DNA from 4 places in the Paenibacillus sp. FSL R7-0198 genome. Region 3 is predicted to be linked to each of the others. Evidence: riboswitches for the same ligand, from Rfam matches in the RefSeq annotation. Region 3 holds a riboswitch; each other region holds the start of a gene.
The links. Region 3 has a riboswitch for thiamine pyrophosphate ahead of MKY87_RS18195 (ABC transporter substrate-binding protein). Riboswitches for the same ligand answer to the same signal wherever they lie in the genome.
Positions count from the first base shown of each region.

Region 1 (5,966 bases), 240 kb from region 3:
ACGATGTGCTCTCGGGCTCCAGACAAGCATCGCCCAGCCACTGCCTTCCACCTTGTTCGCGGCTTCTGTGAATTGATTCTTAAACGCTTCATAACTCCCGAAATCTCGCTTGATCTGCTCTGCAAGCATGCCGGAAGGTTTGCCGCCGCCAGCAGGATTCATAATCGTCCAGAAAATCGTATGCAGGTAGTGGCCTGCCCCGTTGAAGGCGAGTTCACGTTCCCAATGTTTGATGAGTTCAAAGTTATTCTTTTTTCGCGATTCCGCCAGCTTTTTCTCTGCTACATTTAGTCCGTCCACATAAGATTGATGGTGTTTGTCATGATGGATACGCATCGTCAGCTCATCAATATGTGGCTCCAGCGCATTGTACGCATAGGGGAGAGGCGGCAGTGTGTGTCCTCCGATGGGAACCGGCTTCTCTTTTACGGGAGGTGCTGTAGAGCTTGGTGTGGCTTGTGTTGTTCCGGTAGAAGGCGGTTGAATGGTTGCGGATTGGATCTGAGCTGAAGCGGCAGGTGCATTTACATTTCCCTCTGGAGAAGTTGGAGCTTCTGAAGCTTGGCGATGGATGCTTCCTGACTCTGACGTATGCAACGCATTTTCCAGAAAAAGTGACGGCTCCGAATCCGTTTCGCGCAAGATGCCAGGTTGGCCAAGCGTATCCAATACGCCCAGAAAATATTCCGATTCGCGGATAAAATGCAGAATGAGTACTTTGGCAAGCGGAACAGCTTGCACAGCAGCACTTTGTTCCAGAAGAACATACAGCTGTCTGATGAACTCTCTCGATTGCTGCCGAGCTGCCAACACAAGTTGATCGATACAACGAACCATGTAGGGAGCAGGTGGGTGGGTTGCGGGCAATAGTTGTTTTAAAAGCTGATTGGCTACTCGCTCACTGTTTGCAAAGGTAGCCTCCCATTCCTCCAGTAGCTTGACGTATGGGGGCTCCAGATCAGGAACCAGGGCACGAATGACGAGTGTATGTTCTTTCTCCTGCTCTTTCCAGAAACGGATTTCCTCCAATGTCCGCAGAGGCAGTAGGTGACCATATCCATACCAGTTCATCTATGTTGAACCTCCTTCAGATGAAATTCATTACATGCAGACCATCTGTTCATGCGTCCCAAGAGTATATTCCGCGAGCTTGTTGTCCTATGATTGCAAAAAAAAAGAGCCCCTGAGGGCTCTGGAAAAAATTCGATGATTGAAATTTGGTTATTCTCCACTATTCGTGTTTTGCACATCGTCACTGCTTGTCTTCGTTACATGACTCAGGAAAGTTGAGACACGGCGCAGATATTCTTTCGGATGCTCCCGGAAAATAAGTTCATGATGCGCGTCCTGTACAATCCATACATCCGAATACGGATTAGTCTGGTTGGCGGCGAGCTGCTCCGCAATTGGATAAGGCGCCTTCTCGTCCTCTGTACCATGGATGAAGAAAATCGGGAACGGATAATCTTCCTTTTTCACTTCCTGATACGGGATCTGTTGCAATCCGGTACCATTCAGAACAGGGAACAACAGATTCATGATCTCGAGTGTGGGCTGACGCGGGAGATCGATCTGGTTATGAATGTTGTGGTACAGCGTATCCGGCTCAAGCAGGAACGTACTGTCCAGAATCATTGCATCCACTTCCTGTGTAATCAGCCCAGTCTGAAGCGCTGTACCGGCACCCATCGAGAAGCCCCAGACAACCAGTTCCTGCGCACCACGTTGCTTGGCGAACTGGATCGCACCGAGCAATTGCTGTGACTCAGCTTTGCCACCTGTGGCTACAGCTTTGTTCACCTGTGAGGCGAAGCCATAATCGAACATGACCACGTTGAACCCAAGTTGATGGGCATAGTGTGCCAGGTCATACATGGGTACCCATGTTTCTTCACGATTGGCACCATAGCCGTGACTGAAAATAATCGTTTTGCTTGCAGCATTGTCAGCAGGTATATACCATCCCTGCATCGTCCGGCTGCCATCTGCTGCCGGGAACGTGATGTCTTCATACTTCATGTTCTTGGCCTGCATTGGATTGGAGAAGACCGGTGCTACAGTAGGATTGGATAATACCCATGCGATATAACCATGCAGTGCGATAAAACAAAACAGTAGAAAAAATACAACGGAGAGCAGCAACGCTACGATAATATGTTTGAACCGAATCAGCCTCGGTGATAGGGAAGAGGGCAGATCGGACACTTTTGTATGCAGCGGGGCTTCGCTCTGGGATGTTGGATACATGAATGCCCCTCCTTTGAAGTTCAGTTGAAGATAACAACGACATGAAAAGAGAATTGCGTTTATTTCAGAGCCTGCTTCAGAGCGATATCTTAATGTAATATATCTTTATCGTATGTTCCAGTATAGTCAAAGTCAATTGATTGAGGGCATTTGTTACGCAATTGTTATATAGTTCTTAAGATATATGGGTAACATTACCTTAGTGTGTAAATTACAGGGGATTAAGTCTTATAAAAAGGAAAAATTTACAGGTTAGCCTATTTTGATTTTGGCTCTTTTTGGTTTACAGATGAGACCGTTTCTCATATAATTTATGTAACCAAGTTTCATGTGATGAAACATGAGGAGGGCATTATGCCATGGAAGATCGCAAGTTAACCGTCCGGGCTGTGGAACGGGCGCTGGATATATTATTATGTTTTACCACACGCAGTGATCTGGGACTCACCGAAATTGCCAGCCAGATCGGCTTGCACAAAAGTACAGTGCACCGTTTGATGGCTACGCTGGAGGATCGAGGGTTCGTGATCCGTGATGCAGCAACAGAGAAGTACCGACTTGGCATCCGAATCTGGGAGCTGTCAGCTCATATGTCCCGCAGTGATGATCCCGCTATTCTGCTGCTGCCTGCGATGGAGCGACTGAGAGATCGATTGGGAGAGACCGTGAGTCTGTACCTGCGTGATGGGAGTGAACGGATACGGATTCAGGCTGTGCAAAGTGATCAGGCGATTCGCCGAGTCGCCCCCGTTGGTGTTAGACTCCCGCTGTCTGTGGGCGCTTCCAGCAAAGTTTTGATGGCGTTTGCCACGGACGAGGATCGTGAAGAACTGATGAACGGCCCGGAATGGCCGGTGTTTATTGATCCCGCGGTGTATTTAGCGCAAATGGGAGATATCCGGGATAACGGATATGCGACGAGTTATGAGGAACGTGAGCCGGGAGCTGCCGCGGTATCTGTACCGATTATGGATCGCAGAGGCAATATTGCAGCTGCGCTCTCGGTCTCAGGGCCTGTCAGCCGACTCTCGCAGGAGACATTGCATGAATACGCACCTGTGTTGAAGGATGCTGCTACGCAGATGGGGCTCATGTTATCCTGATGTTGAGGTGAGGTTTTTTCTCCAATTGAGTTAGTGTTCTGGAATATAAAGGTTGTTTTTATGTTCCGGTTGCGCTACTCTGTAATGGACGGCCCAACGGAGCCAGCTTCATTGAATATGAACGGCGGCTTATGTAAGCCGCAACTTACTAACGTTACTGGGGGAGTCCGAATTGTCCGGACTGAGACGGAATCGCATGAGATTCCGGACCCTTTGCACCTGATCTGGATCATACCAGCGTAGGGAAGTAATCGGCGATATGACCTCAACCACCTCATGATGTGACCCTTGTAGTCTCCGTTAAGGAGCTGATTGAAGGTGCATTATTGGTGATGGACATAAAAGTCGGTTCCTTCGGGGACCGGCTTTTTTATATACAGGGAACGGGCGATATAGCGCGGATTTTATGGGCTTCTTTTTCGATAACCTGCGGAAGTGGGCTTGGATGAGGAGGGAAGTCTTATAGATCGATGATCTGTGGCAGCCTCCGTCTGTTGTGAACTGTACATAAATAATGTCTCCTCTGGTCTGGTGTAGGATCGCTCTTTCTTCTCTGTGCTCTGGATGATTTGGGACAGGTGCGTAAGTGAGCTGATGACGATACCAATGAAACCAAGTGAACGAACACTGAGGAGGAGACAAGCGAACATGAGTACAGGAAACCAAACGGGACAACAAGCGATGGAACAGGAACATAACGGTCAGCAGGTGGGAAAAGAAACAGGAGCGGCCGGACGGGTTCAGCCTTTTCCGGGCAGCCGCAAAGTCTACATTCAGGGCTCACGGCCGGACATTGCTGTACCGGAGCGTGAGATAGCCCTTCATGACACGAATACTCCCCAAGGGGTGGAGCATAACGAACCGCTGCGTGTCTACGATACGAGCGGCCCGATGACCGATCCCGCATTTCATGCGGATATCCGTGCAGGTCTGCCAGCCCTGCGCACCCGATGGATCACAGAGCGCGGCGATGTTGAAGCTTATCAGGGCCGTACGGTTAAACCGGAGGATAACGGACTGAAGCACGGAGGGAAGAGAGCGGGAGCCGAAGAGTACCCTGGATTGCGTGGAAAACCGCTACGGGCACAGACAGGACGCTGTGTGACCCAGATGCACTACGCGAGGCAGGGAGTCATTACGGCAGAGATGGAGTTTGCCGCCATTCGTGAAGGCGTGGAACCGGAATTTGTGCGGCAGGAGCTGGCGAGTGGACGGGCCATTCTGCCATCCAACATCAATCACCCGGAGAGTGAGCCGATGTTGATCGGTCGTCATTTTCACGTGAAAATCAATGCCAACATCGGCAACTCTGCAGTATCTTCCTCCATCGAGGAAGAGGTCGAGAAGATGACCTGGGCGGTACGATGGGGATCGGATACGGTGATGGATCTGTCCACAGGCAAAAACATTCATACCACCCGGGAATGGATCATCCGCAATTCACCTGTGCCGATTGGTACGGTGCCGCTGTATCAGGCGCTGGAGAAGGTGAATGGCGAAGCGGAAGCGCTGACCTGGGAGTTGTACCGTGACACACTCATAGAGCAGGCAGAGCAGGGCGTGGACTACTTTACGATTCATGCAGGTGTACTGCTGCGTTATATCCCGATGACCGCCAAGCGAATGACAGGCATTGTGTCTCGCGGTGGGTCCATTATGGCAGCATGGTGTCTGGCACATCATCAGGAGAATTTTTTGTACACCCATTTTGAAGAAATCTGCGAGATTATGAAAAGGTATGATGTGGCGTTTTCGTTGGGAGATGGACTTCGTCCAGGCAGTATCTACGATGCCAATGACGAAGCTCAGATGGCGGAACTGGCTACGCTTGGGGAACTGACGCAGATCGCATGGAAGCATGATGTGCAGGTGATGATCGAAGGCCCGGGTCATGTGCCGATGCATAAGATCAAGGAGAATGTGGACTTGCAGATGGAGATCTGTAAAGAAGCACCGTTCTACACACTTGGGCCGCTGACGACCGACATTGCCCCGGGTTACGATCACATCACATCCGCCATTGGTGCGGCCATGATTGGTTGGTTCGGCACGTCCATGCTCTGTTATGTTACGCCAAAAGAACATCTGGGCCTGCCTAACAAGGATGATGTGCGGGAAGGGGTTATCGCCTACAAGATCGCAGCTCATGCCGCCGATCTGGCAAAAGGCCATCCACGTGCCCAGCGCCGGGATGATGCATTGTCCAAAGCGCGCTTCGAGTTCCGCTGGAGGGACCAGTTCAACCTGTCGCTAGACCCTGAACGTGCGCTGTCCTACCATGATGAGACGCTGCCAGCAGAAGGGGCTAAGGAAGCTCATTTCTGCTCGATGTGCGGTCCGAAGTTCTGTAGCATGCGCATTACGCAGGACATTCGTACCTTTGCGGCGGACAAAGGATTGTCCGAGAATGAGGCTGTAGCAGCGGGCATGCAGGAAAAGGCCGAGGAATATCGGACACGTTCCTAGGAGCGGGTACAGCGCAAGCTGGGCAGTCTGACATCGTTTGTAGGTGAGAATACTGCTATTATGTCGTCTGCTTCATCTTACTGATCAGCTTCCTGATACTTTTTATCAGCATTATGGTTGATTGTCTAGCAGATGTTTAATAAAATGAAT
Region 1 covers NZ_JBBOCB010000001.1:4,411,163-4,417,128, forward strand. The annotation lists gene MKY87_RS19245 (Fe-Mn family superoxide dismutase) at 1-1,071, opposite strand, end outside; gene MKY87_RS19250 (alpha/beta hydrolase) at 1,222-2,247, opposite strand; gene MKY87_RS19255 (IclR family transcriptional regulator) at 2,607-3,350, shown strand; TPP riboswitch at 3,500-3,613, shown strand; gene thiC (phosphomethylpyrimidine synthase ThiC) at 4,032-5,816, shown strand.
Region 1: it holds a riboswitch for thiamine pyrophosphate, as region 3 does, so the genes downstream of both, thiC (phosphomethylpyrimidine synthase ThiC) here and MKY87_RS18195 (ABC transporter substrate-binding protein) in region 3, are expected to answer to the same signal.

Region 2 (5,966 bases), 500 kb from region 3:
CGACTCACTACAGCACCATGGTTAATTTTAAACACTGTGTTCAATGCTTCTTGGAACACCTCAAGATTTTCAATGGTGGAATTATCTCCGAACTCCACTGAAACTTGTTCTGCATGAACCATTACAGAGTCGAAGCTTCCACTGAGCACTACCGAAGAATTATGGGGAATCGACTCTGCTATTTCAATCGGTCCGACATCACCCGTGGAGACATTCTGTACGATTGCACCAGATCTAATTTCAATCTGCTGAACATTACTTCCACCTTCAAGGACCAAACGAACACTGCCGTCCGCTTTGTCAACAATCACTGTTGCAAGAACCGAGTCCACTGCATGAATACTATTTGGTCCTCCGCCTTGAATCTCAGTCGTTCCCGTGACACTAACATTATCAAGAGTCACGTCACCGTTTCCTACGGACTCAAGTATCTTCAGCCTACCATTTATTTTGGTATTTTTTAGAACGACACCTTGAGAACTAATAGTTATATTTCCAGTTACATTACCAAGAGTATATGTACCTGGAGCAGAGAGATTATTACTAGGGGTTTGTTCCCCGCCTCCACTATTTCCACCATTGTTACTTCCGTTCCCTTTATCTCCGGAGCTGCTACCGCTATTTCCCTTACTGTTACCTTCAGAAGGTTTTGCTGTTTCAGGTTTTGCTTCATTTGAATCTTCAGTATCAATCTCTGTCTTGGCAGGAGCCATGTAACTATCATATGTAGACTTATTTGTCACAAACTCATATGCAAGTCTCGCTAGCGCCTGTCGATCTGCTACGCCTGATGGATTAAATTTTACTGTTCCATCTTTTTGAACTAATCCTTTGATAAAACCAGATTGATAGGCTAGTGTTACAGAATCTTTCGCCCAGTTAGATACTTGACCCAAATCTGAGAGTTGTGGTTTGAATGTTTGACTCGTTACATCTTGAATGTCCCAACCAAAGGCTCTAACAAAAAATACAGCCAACTCTTCTCTTGTCACATTTTTATTAGGCGAAAAGCTATCTTTGGAGGTACCTTGAGCAATTCCAGATTTGACAAGTGCACCTACATATCCGGCATACCATTGATCTTCCTTTACATCTCTGAATTGACTTACTTCGACATTATCAGGCTTTAAATTAAGCGCACCGACCATAATTTTTGCTAATTGAGCTCGTGTTACCGAATCGGAAGGTTTAAATGTCCCATCAGTAAATCCTGTGAGTATTCCTTGTTCTACTAATTTGGTTATTTCCGTTTTGGCATACGAATTATCAATGTCATTAAAAGAAGTTTTAGATGTAGCCACTTCTGCAGATACAGATAAATTGATAGATAACATAGAAACAATCAGCGACGTAGAAAGCATTAACGATAGTTTGTGATTAAACTTTTTCCATTTTGAATTCAAAACTAAAACACACTCCTCAGTAAGCTTCTGGTAGGCAAATCCAATAATATATGAATCTTTAGAACTAATTCACCTCCTAATCAATAGGATAATAATACCATGCAAATTCATAAAAACAAGATTAATAGACTATGATTTTACAAAAAAGTTGTTATCCTGAATTGATTTCAATTCTTATTATCTAAATAATTTCGCAATAAAGACAAAACGAACCTACCGAAACAAATATTTTCGGTAGGTTCGTTTTTAACTAAATTTATATATTCTAGGCTCCGAATCTCTGACGATAACCGCACTTTCGACACAACTCTTCCACAGCTTCCCGCTTGGAGAAACCATATACCAGATTGTTCGCTCGTTCACCCTCAATAATCTCCGAGAATGACTTCTCGTGCACATTACCCAAGTTAATTACACCCTCGCCATCGAGACAGCATGGAACTACCGTTCCATCTACAAGCACAGCTGCCTGCCCACGCAATGCATGGCAGAAGCCTTTGCCGTCATCTTCAGGTGCATCCAGACTTGGCCACTGGAACTCATGGTCCTGATTCAGATATACATTCGGGGCAATTTTGACCCCACTGCCTGGAACTACTTTTTCCTCAATGCGGAAGTCCAGATTGAACTCACGTTCCAATACTTCAAGAGTCTCCCGATTTCGATTCATCTGAGCATTTGTGAAGTTATCCTGTGTCAGATTCCACAGCCGGAATGAGATGATGACATTGTGCTTAACGGCCTCGTGTACAAAGGACAAAATATGACGCAGGTAACCGTCACGATCTGTTGAACCTTCATGCCCATCGAAGCTGTGCAGGGAGAAATTCATCTGTCGCAGCGCCGGTTTGCCAAGCAATTTATGCTGAGTCTTGGGCAGCAGTGTACCATTCGTTGTAATGTTCACCTTGAGTCCCTTCTCATGTGCGGAATCGAGCAACAAATCTATTTTGGGATGCAACAAGGGTTCGCCTTTGACATGTAGATAAATATGATTGGTGTGTGGTTTAACTTGATCCAGTATATTGTTGAAGACTTCAGGGTCAATGAATCCTTTGGCACGCTGTGTCTGCGGACAGAAGCTGCATGCCAGATTGCAGATACTCGTGATCTCAATATATACTTTTTTGAACGTTTTCAACTCGGGTCCCCATTCTGCTTCGGAGGGAGAACAATCCCGCCTGCATTTGTGATCCGGCCAATATGCGCCACCACTATTATATCGGGTTAGGGAGCCCAGGTAAATTGTTCAGTTGTTCGGGTCTGACTCCAAGTTCATCTCAACAATTCCATCATGCTGCCTCTTTACAGTTCATGTTCAAGTGATATATGCTGAACAGACAACTGCATATCTTGAACTTTTGCACTAGGGGAGCCTTGCGGCTGAGACGAATATGACTATTCGGACCCTTTGAACCTGATCTGGATCATACCAGCGGAGGGAAGTGGAGCGGCCTTTTAGTAAGCGGAATTTTTTCATGTATGTGAAGATAAATTGCGGATTTAACTTACAGACCCACTCATTTCTCCGGAAATGGGTGGGTCTTTTTTGTTCCTTTTGCAGAGTATAGGATGCCGTTGTTATTGCAGTAGTCTGACATCAAGGGGGTGAGGATCAGATGGATAACCATGTAACCATTCACAACGTAAGCTTTGCTTTTTCCGAAAAAAAGGATTCCCCTGTGCTCTCCAATGTGTCGCTTCAGGTTCAACAAGGAGAATTTGTCTCGCTCATTGGCTCCAGCGGATCAGGTAAAAGCACGCTCTTCAAGCTGCTCGCAGGCTTGCATGAGCCAACCGTCGGCACCATCGATATTGCTGACGTACCGCAAGGACAACGGCTCGGACGAGTCGCCTATATGCCGCAGAAAGACCTGCTGTTATCCTGGCGTACCGTCATGGAGAACTGCCTGCTGCCTGCCGAGCTGGCACCAGGCCGACAGGACAAGGACAAACTACGAGCCGATATCATCGCTGGATTGGCAAGGTTTGGCTTGTCCGGTTATGAGCAGGCCTATCCGGATGAGTTATCCGGCGGCATGCGGCAGCGGGTGGCATTGCTGCGTACCTTGCTTACAGGCGGGCAGCTCATGTTGCTGGATGAACCCTTCGGTGCACTCGACGCTTTAACCAAACGAGAAATGCATCGCTGGTTGTTGGAGCTGTGGAAAGACTTTGGACAAACCGTGCTGTTCATTACACATGACATCGAAGAAGCCCTGCTGTTAAGTGACCGTATCATTCTGTTAACTCCAGGAGGGCAAGGTCAGCAGTTGCGGGAGATGATGGTTCCTTTACCACGCCCAAGGCATTCGGACATGATCTACGAACCAGTTCTCGTGCAGATGAGGAAACAACTGGAGGAACAATTACATGCAAAATGATAGAACTGAGGTTAGCGTTTGGACGTGGTGTTCAAAGTGGCTCTCGAAGTGGTTTTCCCAATATGGTTTGTTTATTGTGCTCATGCTCTCTTTACTGGCGATCTGGGAAACGATTGTGCGTATGGGATGGGTTCCCTCCTTCATCATTCCTGCACCCACGGCCATCATAGGTTCACTGGTTGAGCACCGTCGTCTGCTGTTGACCATCCATCTGCCTGCTACCTTTATGGAGGTTGTTGTTGGTTTTGTCTTGTCCATAGTGACTGGAATTACGCTAGCAACAGGCATGCATATGAACCGATCGATTGAAAAGGCCTTGTATCCCTTCATCGTGATCAGTCAGACCATCCCGCTGATTGCCTTGTCTCCCGTATTTATCTTGTGGTTTGGTTACACGTTGTGGAGCAAAGTCGCCGTGGTGTTCCTAATCGCATTCTTCCCCATTGTGGTCAGTACCTACGATGGACTCCGCCAAGGCGATCCGGAGCAGCGTGAACTGCTGCTCACCATGGGCGCCAGCAAATGGGATATTTTTTGCAAACTCCAGGTTCCGCTGGCACTTCCCTCTTTTTTCTCGGGGTTAAAGATGTCCGTGGTGTACTGCGTGGTTGGGGCAACGATTGGCGAATGGCTTGGTGGCAGCAAAGGTCTCGGCTACTTCAGCCGCCGCATGTCCAGCAACATGAACACGGATGCGATGTTTGCCGCTATTGTGCTGTTATCCCTGCTTGGGATCGTTTTGTTTGTACTGATTGCCTGGCTGGAGAAACGGTTTAGCATACGGCGGCATGGACATGGAGGCAAAAGAAAAGTTGGATAATACTTAGACAGAAATTAGATGTAAATACAGAAGTTACAATCTTCAGAACATACCTTATGCACAAATTCAGCAGCATCTTCAATCAGTTCACTGTCACGTTGTCGTTAACATGCTGCTGTCCATTTTCTACAAATCAAAACGATGAAATGAGGACCTTCATTTATGAATAACAAAGGTATATACTCCCTGCTTCCCATCATGCTCATTAGCCTTTTGCTGATCGTTAGCGGATGCAGCACCACGAATACCAGCAAAAACACGCCAACAACAGACGCTGCAACCAATGCACAACAAACAGGCAAGTCTGCAACCGAAACAGCATCTGACACCAAAGATAAACTGTCCATTATGCTCGACTGGTACCCGAATGCAGTACACTCCTTCATCTACGTTGCTCAAGAAAAAGGATACTTTGCAGATCAAGGTCTCGATGTCGAAATTCAGATGCCTGCGGATACCAATGATTCACTCAAACTTGTTGCTGCTGGAAAAATTGATCTGGCTCTAAGCTACCAGCCCCAAATTTTGCTCGCTCGTGGTGAGAACATTCCTGTACGTTCCATTGCTGCTGTTGTTCGCCACCCGCTTGTGCATCTGTTGACCGAAGCAAATGGCAACGTGAGCTCACCCAAAGACCTTGAAGGAAAGACTGTTGGTTATTCCTCAATTCCCCTGTATGAAGCGATGGTGCGTACGATGATCAGCCACGATGGTGGCAATCCCGACAACATGAATCTGGTCGACGTTGGGTTCGATCTGATTCCTTCGCTGGCTTCTGGACAGGCGGATGCAATTATGGGTGGTTTTATTAACCATGAGCAACTGATTCTGGAGAAAGAAGGACATGCCATGAAATCCATTAACCCCGTCGATTATGGTGTGCCTGATTATTATGAATTGGTCCTGACCGCGAGTGAAGCTGGCATTGAAGCAAAAAAAGACCAACTTACCCGGTTCGTCAAAGCGGTCCAGGAAGGACAGAAACATGTAACGGAGCATCCAGATGAAGCCTTGAATATTCTGCTCGCTCATGAGAATGAAACGTCTCCGCTTGACCCGGAGATTGAAACCAAAAGTCTGGCTATTTTACTGCCATTTATGAATGAAGATGGTCAGATGTTTGGTCGGCAGGAAATGGAGTCCTGGGAGAATGTACGCGCATGGCTCGTTGAACAGGATTTGATTCCTGAATCGGTGAAAGCCGAGGATGCTTTTATTAATCTGCAAGGAGAGTAAGTAAAAGAGAGCAAAGTGAATGAAGGAAAAGTGAATGAACGCAAGGGGATTGAAAGCAAAGTTAGCAAAAACGTGAGGATCGGATGCATGAAGGTTTGCGAAATGGAATTGGCCTGTAGCAAG
Region 2 covers NZ_JBBOCB010000001.1:4,668,261-4,674,226, reverse strand. The annotation lists gene MKY87_RS20305 (S-layer homology domain-containing protein) at 1-1,403, opposite strand, end outside; gene MKY87_RS20300 (radical SAM/SPASM domain-containing protein) at 1,669-2,544, opposite strand; TPP riboswitch at 2,762-2,864, shown strand; gene MKY87_RS20295 (ABC transporter ATP-binding protein) at 3,023-3,787, shown strand; gene MKY87_RS20290 (ABC transporter permease) at 3,777-4,607, shown strand; gene MKY87_RS20285 (ABC transporter substrate-binding protein) at 4,770-5,843, shown strand.
Region 2: it holds a riboswitch for thiamine pyrophosphate, as region 3 does, so the genes downstream of both, MKY87_RS20295 (ABC transporter ATP-binding protein) here and MKY87_RS18195 (ABC transporter substrate-binding protein) in region 3, are expected to answer to the same signal.

Region 3 (5,966 bases):
TGAAAATACGATCTATTCATTTGCACAAGATTGCCCAGGAAATACTTTGGGTCTGGGTGAATCACACACTTTTGTTAACGACAGGCATTACGGGCCCGTTATCCTTGATGAATTTACCAAATACATATCGGACGAGTGGCCCCAAAATGATCAATTGATATGGAAGCGCCAGGCTGAAGTTACGAGCGATTGTATGAAGGTACGTACGGAGTACGAATGACCCACTTAATTGATCCGCGAGATATGCCGAGATCATTCCATACATGGACATAATCAGTACCATGCCAATCACCATAAAAAATGACATAGCAAGCACACCCAAAATCTTGTTGGACTTGTCGAAGGGCAAGGAGAATGCAATCTTTCTCGCCACAGGGCCAACAATGAAAGACTCCACCAGAAACGCGATGACAAAACATAATATGAATTGAAGCAGTATCTCAAGCGGGGACATCTTGCCGAGTAACCCACTGTGCCATAGATTGAAGAACATCATGACCAAGACCATTCCTGTACACATCATTAATCCGAAAATAATTTGTTCCTTCTTGCTTGCTGGCAATTCTCTCATCCTCTCTGTTTACCTTCGTAATTATAGAGATGAGGAAACCCTCCACATAAGTGAACATTATGTGAACATTTATGGTTTTTTCAAATTAAAATCCGATTTGACAACCTCGTAGTACAGCCCTATGATATCCCTTAAAATGGTAGAGAATTTACTACATTTGGAGGAATATAATTATGAGTTTTCAAAAGCGCATTGACCACGTCGGCATTGCCGTTCGTGATCTGGATACTACGCTTCGTTTTTATACGGAGGTTGTTGGATTGGAACTGAAAGACCGGGTGACGCATACGAACGGTGTCATTCAGCTCGCCTTTCTCGGCTTCAATGGAAGTAACGAGACTGAGATTGAGTTAATTCAAGGATACAGCGACAAGCTGCCTTCCGAAGGTACGGTACACCATTTTGCGATCCATGTAGATGACCTTGATTCTGAGTACAAACGCATCCAAGCCACCAAAGCCGTATTTATTGATGGAGAGATTATTACACTGCCTAACGGTTACCGCTATTTCTTCATCTATGGACCTGAAAAGGAATGGATTGAGTTCTTCCAGCGCTAAGAATTGGAGTTGATTTCATGAACATTTTAATTACTGGCGCAGCCGGGAAAATTGGCCGGGACTTGTCCCAACACTTGTCAGAAGCATATCACCTGCGACTAACGGATTTGAATATCGGCAGACTGCATACGTATCAAGAAACCGACCATGAGATCATGACACTGGATGTGACAGACCCTGAAGCCTGTCAGCATGCTTGCGAAGGCATGGATGTGGTAGTACATCTGGCGGGAGACCCTTCCCCGAATGCCGGATTCTATGAATCGTTGTTGGACATCAATATCAAAGGTACATTTAATGTATTCCGTGCAGCTAAGGACCAAGGTGTGCAAAGAGTCATTCTGGCGAGCAGTGCACAGACGATTGAGGGGTATCCCATTGATGCTCAAGTCTATCCGGACATGCCAACACACCCACGGAATTTGTACGGGGTTAGCAAATGTTTTGGAGAATCGCTCGCTTCCTATTTTGCGTATACCGAGGGTTTACAAAGTGTTGCGATACGTATAGGTGCATATGATGATTTTCAACCGGACGGACCAGCGCTGGAAGCAAGGGATATGAGCGCGTATATTAGTCCGGCTGACTTGTGTGATTTGATGTTCAAAGCCATTACCGTTACCAATCTGGAGCCCTTCACCATACTGCATGGGATCTCGAATAATCGGTTTAAACGATTGAATCTGGAAACCACTCAGAAACAGGTAGGCTATGACCCAAAATCCGATGCTTTTGCACTCAGTCAGATTTCCTTATATGATTCGCCACGATAATTAATGAAAATAACACATCCAAACAGACCGTTATACATATGTATAACGGTCTGTTTGATAAGTTCATACGTGTCCCCATCCAGTTCCTGACTGGACACGTTCCACCTGCTGGCCTATAATTACACCTAGTAATGCCCGTAACTTCATAGTTTCCCAGGGGAGTCGGAATTGGCCGGCTGAGAGTGTATCCCACCAAGATACTAACCCTTAGACCTGATCTGGATCATGCCAGCGTAGGAATCGGAGTATATCGAAATGGCACAGCCCTATGGCTGAACGCCACCTCTCTAACGCCTGCACGCGTCCCGGATTACGGGACGCTTTTTTAATGTTCTTTTATATAGCCAGAGAGCTAAAAAAAGTGACGTTATCCAGATCTCAACTGGTATAAATCTGTCGATTTATGCAAGATGATTGGATATGAAGCCAAGGAGTACCCCGTGCCACTCGGCCGGACATACCGAAGGAGAGAATCACAGATGAAATGGCGTAAAACAATGGGACTGCTGCTCTTGTGTGTACTGCTGGTGACTGTAGCCGCATGTGGCGGTAAAGAAGCCGCCCCCGTAGAGCAGAACGGCAACACAAATACAGAAAGCAGTAACGAAGGTGGCACTGCCGCCTTAAAGGATATTAAAGTGGTGCTCGACTGGACACCAAATACGAATCATACCGGCCTGTATGCGGCTGTAGATCAAGGTTTTTACAAGGCCGAAGGCTTAAACGTGGAGATTGTACAACCAGGTGCCGGTGGCGCGGATACGATGGTTGCATCGAACGAAGTGCCTTTTGGCGTAAGTTATCAGGAGAGTGTAACTCAAGCCCGTACACAGGGTGTTCCTCTCGTCTCCATCGCAGCAGTTATTCAGCATAATACATCCGGGTTCGCTGCTCCGGCGGATCGGAATATCAAATCACCGAAAGATTTTGAAGGTAAAACCTATGGCGGTTGGGGTTCCCCAGTCGAAGAAGCCGTGATGCAATCCATTATGGAAGGCGACGGAGCAGATGTATCCAAAGTGAAAAACATTAACATGGGTGACGCTGACTTTTTCACCGCAGTGAAACGGGACATTGATTTCGCGTGGATTTTCTACGCTTGGACGGGGATTGAAGCCGAATTGCGCGGAGAACCAATCGACATGTTATATGTGAAGGATTATTCAGATGCATTGGATTACTACACGCCTGTCCTCGTAACAAACGAGCAGACGATCCAAAACGACCCTGAGCTGGTGAAAGCATTTCTGAAAGCCACTTCCGAAGGATATCAATATGCCATTGATCATCCCGAAGACGCAGCGAACATTCTGATCAAGGCTGTACCGGATCTGGACAAGGAATTGGTCCTGGCAAGCCAGAAATGGCTTAGTCCAAAGTACACAGATGACGCCCCGCGCTGGGGTGAGCAAAAGCAGGAAGTATGGCAGAATTACACCGACTGGATGTTTAGCAAAAAACTGCTCGATGAACAGATCGATGTAAGCAAGGCATATACAAACGCGTTTTTACCCCAATAAAAATTGCTTAAGTTTAACTTTTTACACAAGAACGAAGAGTGCAGAACCCATCTGAAGAAACAAAGTGTTCGCCTTTATCCCCGGATTTCCCCATTGAAAATGGATTCAAGAAATCTGGGGATAACAGCGATCGGAAGAGGGTACTGCAATCGGAGTGATAAGTGTAAACCTGGTTCAATTCATGCAATTTATCACGAAAGGAGCCGTGATCTCTCATGGCAAGCACACTACTTAGCATTCAGGTTATTCCCAAAACGCCAAATGGCGAGAATTCTTATCCTTACGTAGATCGCGCCATTGAAGTTATTCAGCAATCCGGCCTGAAATATCAGGTGAACGCGCTCGACACCACGATGGAGGGAGAACTGGAGGAACTGCTCGAGGTTGTCCGTAAAATGCACGAGGTACTTGTGGAGGCTGGTAGCCCAAGCATCATCTCCCAGATCAAAATCGCCCATAGCCCTGCTGGCTTCAGCATGGATACCCTGACGGAGAAGTATCGCTAATGCATGCCTATTTCAAAAGTGTATGGCCGCCCATTGTGGCGGTTATTCTCTTTATAGCGATATGGCAGGGAGCCGTCTCCCTCTTCCATATTGAGAAATGGATGCTGCCTGCACCATCCGACATCGCCCGCGAAGCGGCAACCCAGGCCGAGCGGCTTGGCATGCACGCTTCCGCAACCATTCAGTTAACCCTGATCGGATTCGCGGCCGGCACCGCGGTTGGATTATTAATTGCGATGGTGCTGCATTTGGTCCCTTTTCTCAAGTCGGCCCTGTATCCTTTACTTATTCTTAGTCAAAATATCCCAACCATCGCGCTCGCGCCGCTCCTGTTAATCTGGTTCGGATTCGGGCTGTTGCCCAAGCTGATTACGATCATCCTGGTATGTTTCTTCCCCGTTGCAGTGGCGGCCATGGATGGCTTGACCCGTACTGACGCCGCGATGATGAACTATATGCGCATGGCTGGTGCGAAACGTCACCATATCTTCTGGAAGCTGGAGCTCCCCCATGCGCTGCCATCCGTGTTCTCCGGTGTCAAAATTGCCGCTACCTATAGCGTGATGGGTGCCATCATCGCCGAATGGATTGGTGCAGACAAGGGTATTGGTTATTATATGATGCTGCAAAAGTCGGCTTATCGCACGGATCGCCTATTCGTGGCGATCATGATTATTGTCGCGCTCAGCTTGCTGCTCTTCCTGTTCATTGCCCTGCTGGAGAAGCTACTCGTGCGCTGGCGGCCACAGAAGCGATAATAAAGAAGTAATCTGTATATTAGGAAGTGATGACCATATGAATCGGCAACAGGACGAACAAGTCCAGCCTGGACGAGGAGCAAGTGTAGTGGAGCCAACGCACGGTGAAAAGTTAAACTCGGCTACGCCTAATCGACCTGCCAATACGACTCCTGCTTCGGTTCCACCTGCACTGGACGTTGTTAATGTTCATGCATCATTCCGTGAACGGCGGAGCAGGTTACCGGTTCTGAACGGCCTGTCCCTGACTGTGGAGCAAGGCGAGTTTGTCGCTATCGTTGGACCATCCGGCTGTGGCAAAAGCACCCTGTTCCACATCATCGGCGGTCTGCTGAAGCCACAGGAAGGCCAAGTGCTTATGAACGGTCAGAATGTAACGGGACAACGTGGCAAGATTAGTTATATGCCTCAACAACCCGCTCTTTTCCCTTGGCGTACCATTGAAGATAATGTACTACTTGCTGGTGAAGTAGCTTCAAGCGCTCCTCCTCGGGCTGAAGCTCTTGCGGAAGCTCGTAAGTGGTTAAGCAGCGTGGGTCTTGCCGGGTTTGAGCAAGCATACCCTCATATGCTGTCTGGCGGAATGCAGCAGCGTGCTGCATTTCTGCGTGCCCTGCTCAGTCCGCAGGAACTCATGCTGCTGGACGAACCTTTCAGCGCGCTGGATGCACTGACACGTAGCGACATGCAACGCTGGCTGCTCGATATCTGGGAACAGAACCGCCGCTCGGTGCTGTTCATCACCCATAATATCGAAGAAGCACTGCTGCTTGCGGATCGGGTCTATGTGTTATCCAACCGACCTGCAACAGTGTTGCACGAGGTACATGTTCCTTTTGATCGCCCAAGACGAGAAGAAATTACGGAGGAATCCGCTTTTCTGGAGCGTAAACGGCAGATTGCACAGTGGATGAGAGAAGAACAGCAGAAAGCCCGCCTATCTTGATAGCGCGGGTTTTTAAGTTATTATTTTCCTTTAATGGGTGATCCACCACAATGAATTCTGCGTAACATAGTTAGAATATAAATGAACACAAGGAGGAATTCCCTCGTGCATTCTCAAGCTTTTGCACCATTAATTGATGCTCATATTCACTTCGATCAGTATACCCCTGACGAACAACGCGAGATGCTGCTATCTTTCCCGTCTCAGCAGGTCGAAGCCGTCATAGCCGTGTCCATGAATCTCGCTTCTGCCCAGGCCAATCTGGAGCTTGCAAAACAACATCCACGCACCATCTATCCAGCCTTCGGTTTCCATCCAGAACAGGAACTGCC
Region 3 covers NZ_JBBOCB010000001.1:4,172,099-4,178,064, reverse strand. The annotation lists gene MKY87_RS18210 (hypothetical protein) at 62-571, opposite strand; gene MKY87_RS18205 (VOC family protein) at 745-1,131, shown strand; gene MKY87_RS18200 (NAD-dependent epimerase/dehydratase family protein) at 1,149-1,904, shown strand; TPP riboswitch at 2,050-2,162, shown strand; gene MKY87_RS18195 (ABC transporter substrate-binding protein) at 2,384-3,424, shown strand; gene MKY87_RS18190 (thiamine-binding protein) at 3,640-3,930, shown strand; gene MKY87_RS18185 (ABC transporter permease) at 3,930-4,688, shown strand; gene MKY87_RS18180 (ABC transporter ATP-binding protein) at 4,726-5,634, shown strand; gene MKY87_RS18175 (TatD family hydrolase) at 5,716-5,966, shown strand, end outside.

Region 4 (5,966 bases), 3.4 Mb from region 3:
CTGCTGCCCTTTAATCTCGCCTGACCTTCCTTGCCCAGCGGCGCATAACGTTCCTGTCTGGAATACCGATCGGCCTGCTCCGAGGATGTTGATTGTTGATTTATCATGTATGAACCATTCCTTCCACCGGACTACTGGCTGCTGCATAACGCTTTACGGGAATCATGCCTGCCTCATAAGCCAGCCTACCTGCCTCTACCCCCAATTTCATCGCCTTAGCCATGCTCACTGGATCCCCTGATCCGGATACGGCTGTATTTAACAATACGCCATCGGCACCAAGTTCCATCGCATAAGCAGCATCTTTGGGGGAGCGCAATCCTGCGTCCACAATCACAGGTACAACGGCCTGCTCAATGATGATCTCAAGGTTATAGGGATTGATGATGCCTCTGCCAGCTCCGATGGGAGAAGCGCCAGGCATTACAGCATGTACGCCAAGCAATTGCAGCCTTTTGGCCAGAATGACATCATCTGAAATATAAGGCAATACCGTGAAGCCCTTTTCAAGCAAACTTTCGCAAGCCTTGTACGTTTCAATCGGATCTGGGAGTAGCGTAATTCCATCTCCGATGACTTCGACTTTTATCATATCACAAAGTCCTGAAGCCCGCGCAAGCTCGGCAATTCGCACCGCCTCTTCCGCATTGGAAGCTCCAGCCGTATTCGGAAGAAGAGTGTATTTGTCCAGATCCAATGTATCCAGGAAATGCTTCTGGTTGCGCTCCTCCAGATTCAGACGACGAACAGCAAAGGTTAAAACTTCCGTTTCAGATGCTTCCACAGCCTGACTTTGCACTTCCAGATCCGAAAACTTGCCTGTTCCGAGCAACAATCTGGACTCAAACGTATATTTACCAATGTTCAACATCATCAACCGCCTCCTACAAAATGTACAATCTCGATTCGATCGCCTTCTCTTAATGCCGTCGTTTCATGATACTCACGGGTTAAAATATGCTTGTTCAGCTCTACAACTACAGTCTTGACTTGCAGATCAAAAGATTTAAGCAGTTTATCCACACGATTCAATCTGTCTTCAATCTCCATCCGTTGACCATTAACGATGATATTCACTGCACCACTCCCTTTCTGTTCAATCGCTCCGGACTCAGCGCCTCAATTCCGAGTTCTTCTGAGCTTTTGCCAGCGAGCAACTCAGCGATAAGTCTTCCTGTTATCGCACTAAGCAAGATACCGTTGCGGTAATGCCCAAAGGCGGCGAACAGCCCTGTTATACTCTTGCAAGCACCTATATAAGGCAATCCATCTGGAGTTGCCGGTCTTACGCCTGCCCACGCTCGTATAAATTGTGCTTCTTTCATCCCAGGCACCCAGTGGGTAGCTGCTGTTAGCAGCTTCTGAACACCCTGTACAGAAACGTTCAGATCGGTTCTGCCTGGCAGACTGGTTGCCCCGAGCCAAACTTCGCCATTAGCTTTGGGAACAATATAGATATCCTCTGCATACACCGTTCTGTCAGGTCTGTACCCAGCATGTTCATCTGAGAACTGAACGGCGGCTATTTCTCCTTTTACCGACCACACAGGCATGCTCAGATTCACATGTCTCATCAACTCTTCACTCTGTAATCCAGCCGCTATAATGACATGTTTACATCTCATCTCACCGATCGATGTGGTGATTCCCTGCACGCCATGTTCGTTTGCTTGCACACGTATATCCTGTATGTCCTCCATAACCCGTGCTCCAAATGCTTGAGCGGATTCAGCATATGCCTTCGTTAGATGGACTGGAAGAATCTCACTCTCGTAAGGTCTGTAGTAGGCTCCATACGTATCTCTGTTAAGCCATGATGCCTCCTGTTGCACAACGGAACGATCCCACCATACCTCATCAGCAGAAGCAGACAACGCAGACTTCCGATTGTCCTTATAACTACTTAATTCACTGTATGAACGAAAAGGAGTTAGGAATCCCTGGCATTGCAGGCCAGTCTCTACCTCACTGAGTGTAGCCATTAGCACCTGTTGCTCGATAAGTAACTGTCTACTCTGTCTGGCAAGCTTAGCCATCAAAGGATGAGCAAAATCCTCACTGTCTGCCGCCAGCATTCCAGCCGCCGCGCAAGAAGTGCCTCCTGCAATCGCCGAACGCTCCAGCAACAGCACATCCTGTCCACGGGAAGCAAGCTCATAAGCGATAGCACAACCAACAACGCCTCCACCTACAATAATCGTTTCTGCATGAAACTTATCCGGTTTATCAATAACGATCTCTTTCATCCTCTCATCTCCTTGATTCAGGGACTCAGACTTTCTGTAGCAACGATAGCCTGCCTTAATAATGCAGCCGCCCGATCCGGTGACTCGCTCGCCCATACATTAGAGATCACGGCGACTCCCTGTGCCCCTGCAGAGCGAATAACGTGAATGTTTCCCGGTCCGATACCCCCAATCGCCATGACAGGAATGGAGACACGCCTGCACACTTCAGCAAGAGCATGTAATCCTCTGGGGTCAAGATCAGGCTTACTGTTGGTTGAGTAGACATGCCCGAAGAAAAGATAATCGGCTCCCCGTTCTTCAGCGATTTTTGCCTCATCGATTGAATGAACAGATACACCCAGACGAAGGCGCTGCACATTGCTCATGACAGCAGGGTTACAGTTGCGTATCGCATCTTGCCCCCAATGTACACCGCCACAGATGTCATTCTGTAAAGGCAGTTCTGAACCATTGATAACGATGCGACAAGATGGAACGCCAACGCTGCGCAGACTTTCAGCCCAATCGATCTTGTCTTGCCATGTGAGTTGTTTTTCTCGTATATGAATATAGTCCACTGATGGCCAAACGTCCTTTGCAGCTTTTACAAAAGATGCTTGATCCCCTGCACCCGTAGATACAACATGCAATTCAAATGATCTGTGTACATGTTCATGAGAAATTACCGTACCATCCCTCTCCTTCCATGCGTGAATGCTATGAAAACACAAAAAAAGCCACTCCCGTAGGGGAGTGGCTGCGTATTAATTATTGAACCAGATGACTGACTGAAGCATACAGTTCATTTCGTGCAATAAAGCTATAGACCTTATAGCCATAACGTTATACACGCAACTGCATGTTTCAATTCGTTAAGCAGACGGTCCTTTTGAGTTGCCGTTTGCTCACGTCATTCACTGAAACGCGCTCGCCACTTCCCTACGCTGGTATGATCCAGATCAGGTGCAAAGGGTCCGGAATCGCATTCTTCCATCTCAGCCGCATCGTGCGGCCCCCCTAGTGTTCATATGAAGTTGTAGCCTATGTTACCATAGACGGATTTTTTTGTCACCGTCATTTCTGTTAAACATTGTCTTAAATCGTCTAGTTTTTCTCAGACCATTCTTCGACATTCCATGTTTTGGTAACCCAACCCTCGTAGAAATCAGGTTCATGAGATACCAGTAACACCGTTCCCTTGAATTCTTTCAAAGCACGCTGCAACTCCGCTTTAGCTGTGACATCCAGATGGTTCGTCGGCTCATCAAATAGAATCCAGTTGCTTTCACGCATCAAGAGTTTGCATAAACGAACCTTGGCTTGTTCTCCACCACTCAGCATATTAAGCGGACGAGTAATGTGCTCATTTTTCAACCCACAGCGAGCGAGATGACCTCGGACCTCATTTTGGGTCAAATGTGAAAACTCATTCCAGACATCCTCAATCGGCGTGATATTCCCAGCACGAACCTCCTGCTCAAAATATGCCGTTTCGAGATAATCTCCTAAGAAAGTCTTTCCACTGAGTGGAGATATTTTTCCCAGGATGGTTTTCAACAGCGTCGATTTACCCACACCATTACAACCTACGATGGCAATTTTCTCACCACGTTCGATTGTCATTGTCATCTTAGGCAGCAAAGGATACGTATATCCAATTTCAAAATCAATGCCCTCAAAGACCGTTTTGCTGCTCGCACGGGCATCCTTAAATTTGAACGTTGGTTTGGCCGCTTCATCTGGGCGATCAATACGTTCAATTCTGTCCAACTGCTTCTCCCGACTCTTCGCTCGACCTGAAGTTGAAGCACGTGCCTTGTTACGCTGAATGAAATCTTCCTGCTTCTTGATGTACTCTTGCTGCTTCTCGTATGCATCAATATGCTGGGCTTTATTCATATCAGCCATCTCGAGGAACTTGTTATAGTTCGCTGCATATCTCGTTAATTTGGCAAATTCCAAATGATAAATGACATTTACGACTTCATTCATGAATTCCGTGTCATGGGAGATTAAGAGGAACGCGTGCGGGTAGTCCTTCAGGTAACGTGACAGCCATTCAATATGCTCTACATCCAGATAGTTGGTCGGCTCATCCAGTAACAGAGCTGTAGGTTTCTCGAGCAGAAGCTTGGCAAGCAGCACCTTGGTACGTTGTCCACCACTTAGAGCTGCGACATCCCGATCAAGACCAATTGCGGACAAACCAAGACCATTAGCCATCTCTTCCACTTTTACGTCAATCAGATAAAAGTCGCCCTGTTCCAGTTGTTCCTGAATATCGCCCATCTCTTCCAGCAACTGCTCCAGCTTATCTGGATCTGCATCTGCCATCTGGTCCGTAATATTCATCATTTCTTTTTCCAATTCAAGCAACGGAAGGAATGCATCTTTAAGCACGTCACGAATGGTTTTACCTGGCGTAAGCTTCGTGTGCTGATCCAGATATCCATAACGGACCTTAGGTGTCCATTCCACTTTTCCACTATCTTTAAGCAATTTACCGGTAAGGATGTTCATTAATGTGGATTTACCTACACCATTGGCACCAACAAGCCCTACGCGCTCTCCGGCAAGTAAACGAAACGATACATTTTTAAATAACGTGCGATCTCCAAAATTGTGACTTACGTTCTCTACTGACAATAAACTCATAAGATGAGGTTGCTCCTATCTATTAGACATTACTTTTGTGATTGTTCCGAAACCCTATTCTAGCACAGGTCCCGTCTTTTCTGAAAGTAATGTAAACATATCAGGAACCTCTTCCATAATTTTGTCATACAGGGTACCCTAACGGTTAGAGCATTTATATTCGAAATAGCCTTGTGCAGCTGCTTGTCTCGCGTCTGTGAACACCTCTTCAGCACGGTAACCATTACCACATGTGGAGGGGTAGTAGTACTTGATACCCGTTAAAGGATCTACCCCACCTACTATCGCCGTTTTCTTCACAAGTCTGCCTCCACCAATTGCGTAATTGTTGATCTTCTGGTCACCCACACCTATACCTTGGATAAAAGCCATAATCCCTGTATCATTTATGGAGTTGTACCAATCTTCCTGGGCAATCAGGGGCATCGTAAATGTATAGGAAATACCGTTCTTTCTGGCAAACTCATTATGGCGGTTAATCACATCAGCCAGATTATCCTGCACAGTAGTCACAATCCGACTTCGTCTAACTTGTTCAAATACGTGGGTATCCTGAAGTAAAGGAATCTGTGTGGTTGAAGCCAGTTCTTTTTGAAATCCTTCAATCCATTTCCCTGCGCTTGCGTCATAGGCATATACGTAGTCGTCCAGTGTAAAGTTAATACTGTTACCATTAGAATCTGAATATGTATAAGGTTTCTTGGGGCTCCATACTTGCCGGAAAGAATCTTCAAGGTTACCCGTCATCTCTGTTTCCGTGGAAAACATATAATAGCCATCATAATCCAGAATAACTACGGCAGGAATGTAATTAAACATGTTTCGAATAGCTGCGGGATCATCCTGAATGCCCATATTCAAAGCCATCGTCTGCGTAAATGTCAACAAGGCAAGCTCCTTATCGGCTTTAACAAACTTGGTTGAATCGTAACCTGCTTCATCATTTTGTTTCTCATTCTGATGCATCACTGCACCTGCATCCATGACTGCAGTTTGAAGTGCAGATCTGTATCGATGACCAAGATATTGAGCCTCTTCGGCATCTTGGGTATGGAGTGAGATGATCCAGAAGAGCGGGAAGAA
Region 4 covers NZ_JBBOCB010000001.1:771,192-777,157, forward strand. The annotation lists gene MKY87_RS03150 (ThiF family adenylyltransferase) at 1-107, opposite strand, end outside; gene MKY87_RS03155 (thiazole synthase) at 104-871, opposite strand; gene thiS (sulfur carrier protein ThiS) at 874-1,077, opposite strand; gene thiO (glycine oxidase ThiO) at 1,074-2,246, opposite strand; gene MKY87_RS03170 (thiamine phosphate synthase) at 2,264-2,959, opposite strand; TPP riboswitch at 3,148-3,257, opposite strand; gene MKY87_RS03175 (ABC-F family ATP-binding cassette domain-containing protein) at 3,333-4,883, opposite strand; gene MKY87_RS03180 (hypothetical protein) at 5,022-5,966, opposite strand, start outside.
Region 4: it holds a riboswitch for thiamine pyrophosphate, as region 3 does, so the genes downstream of both, MKY87_RS03170 (thiamine phosphate synthase) here and MKY87_RS18195 (ABC transporter substrate-binding protein) in region 3, are expected to answer to the same signal.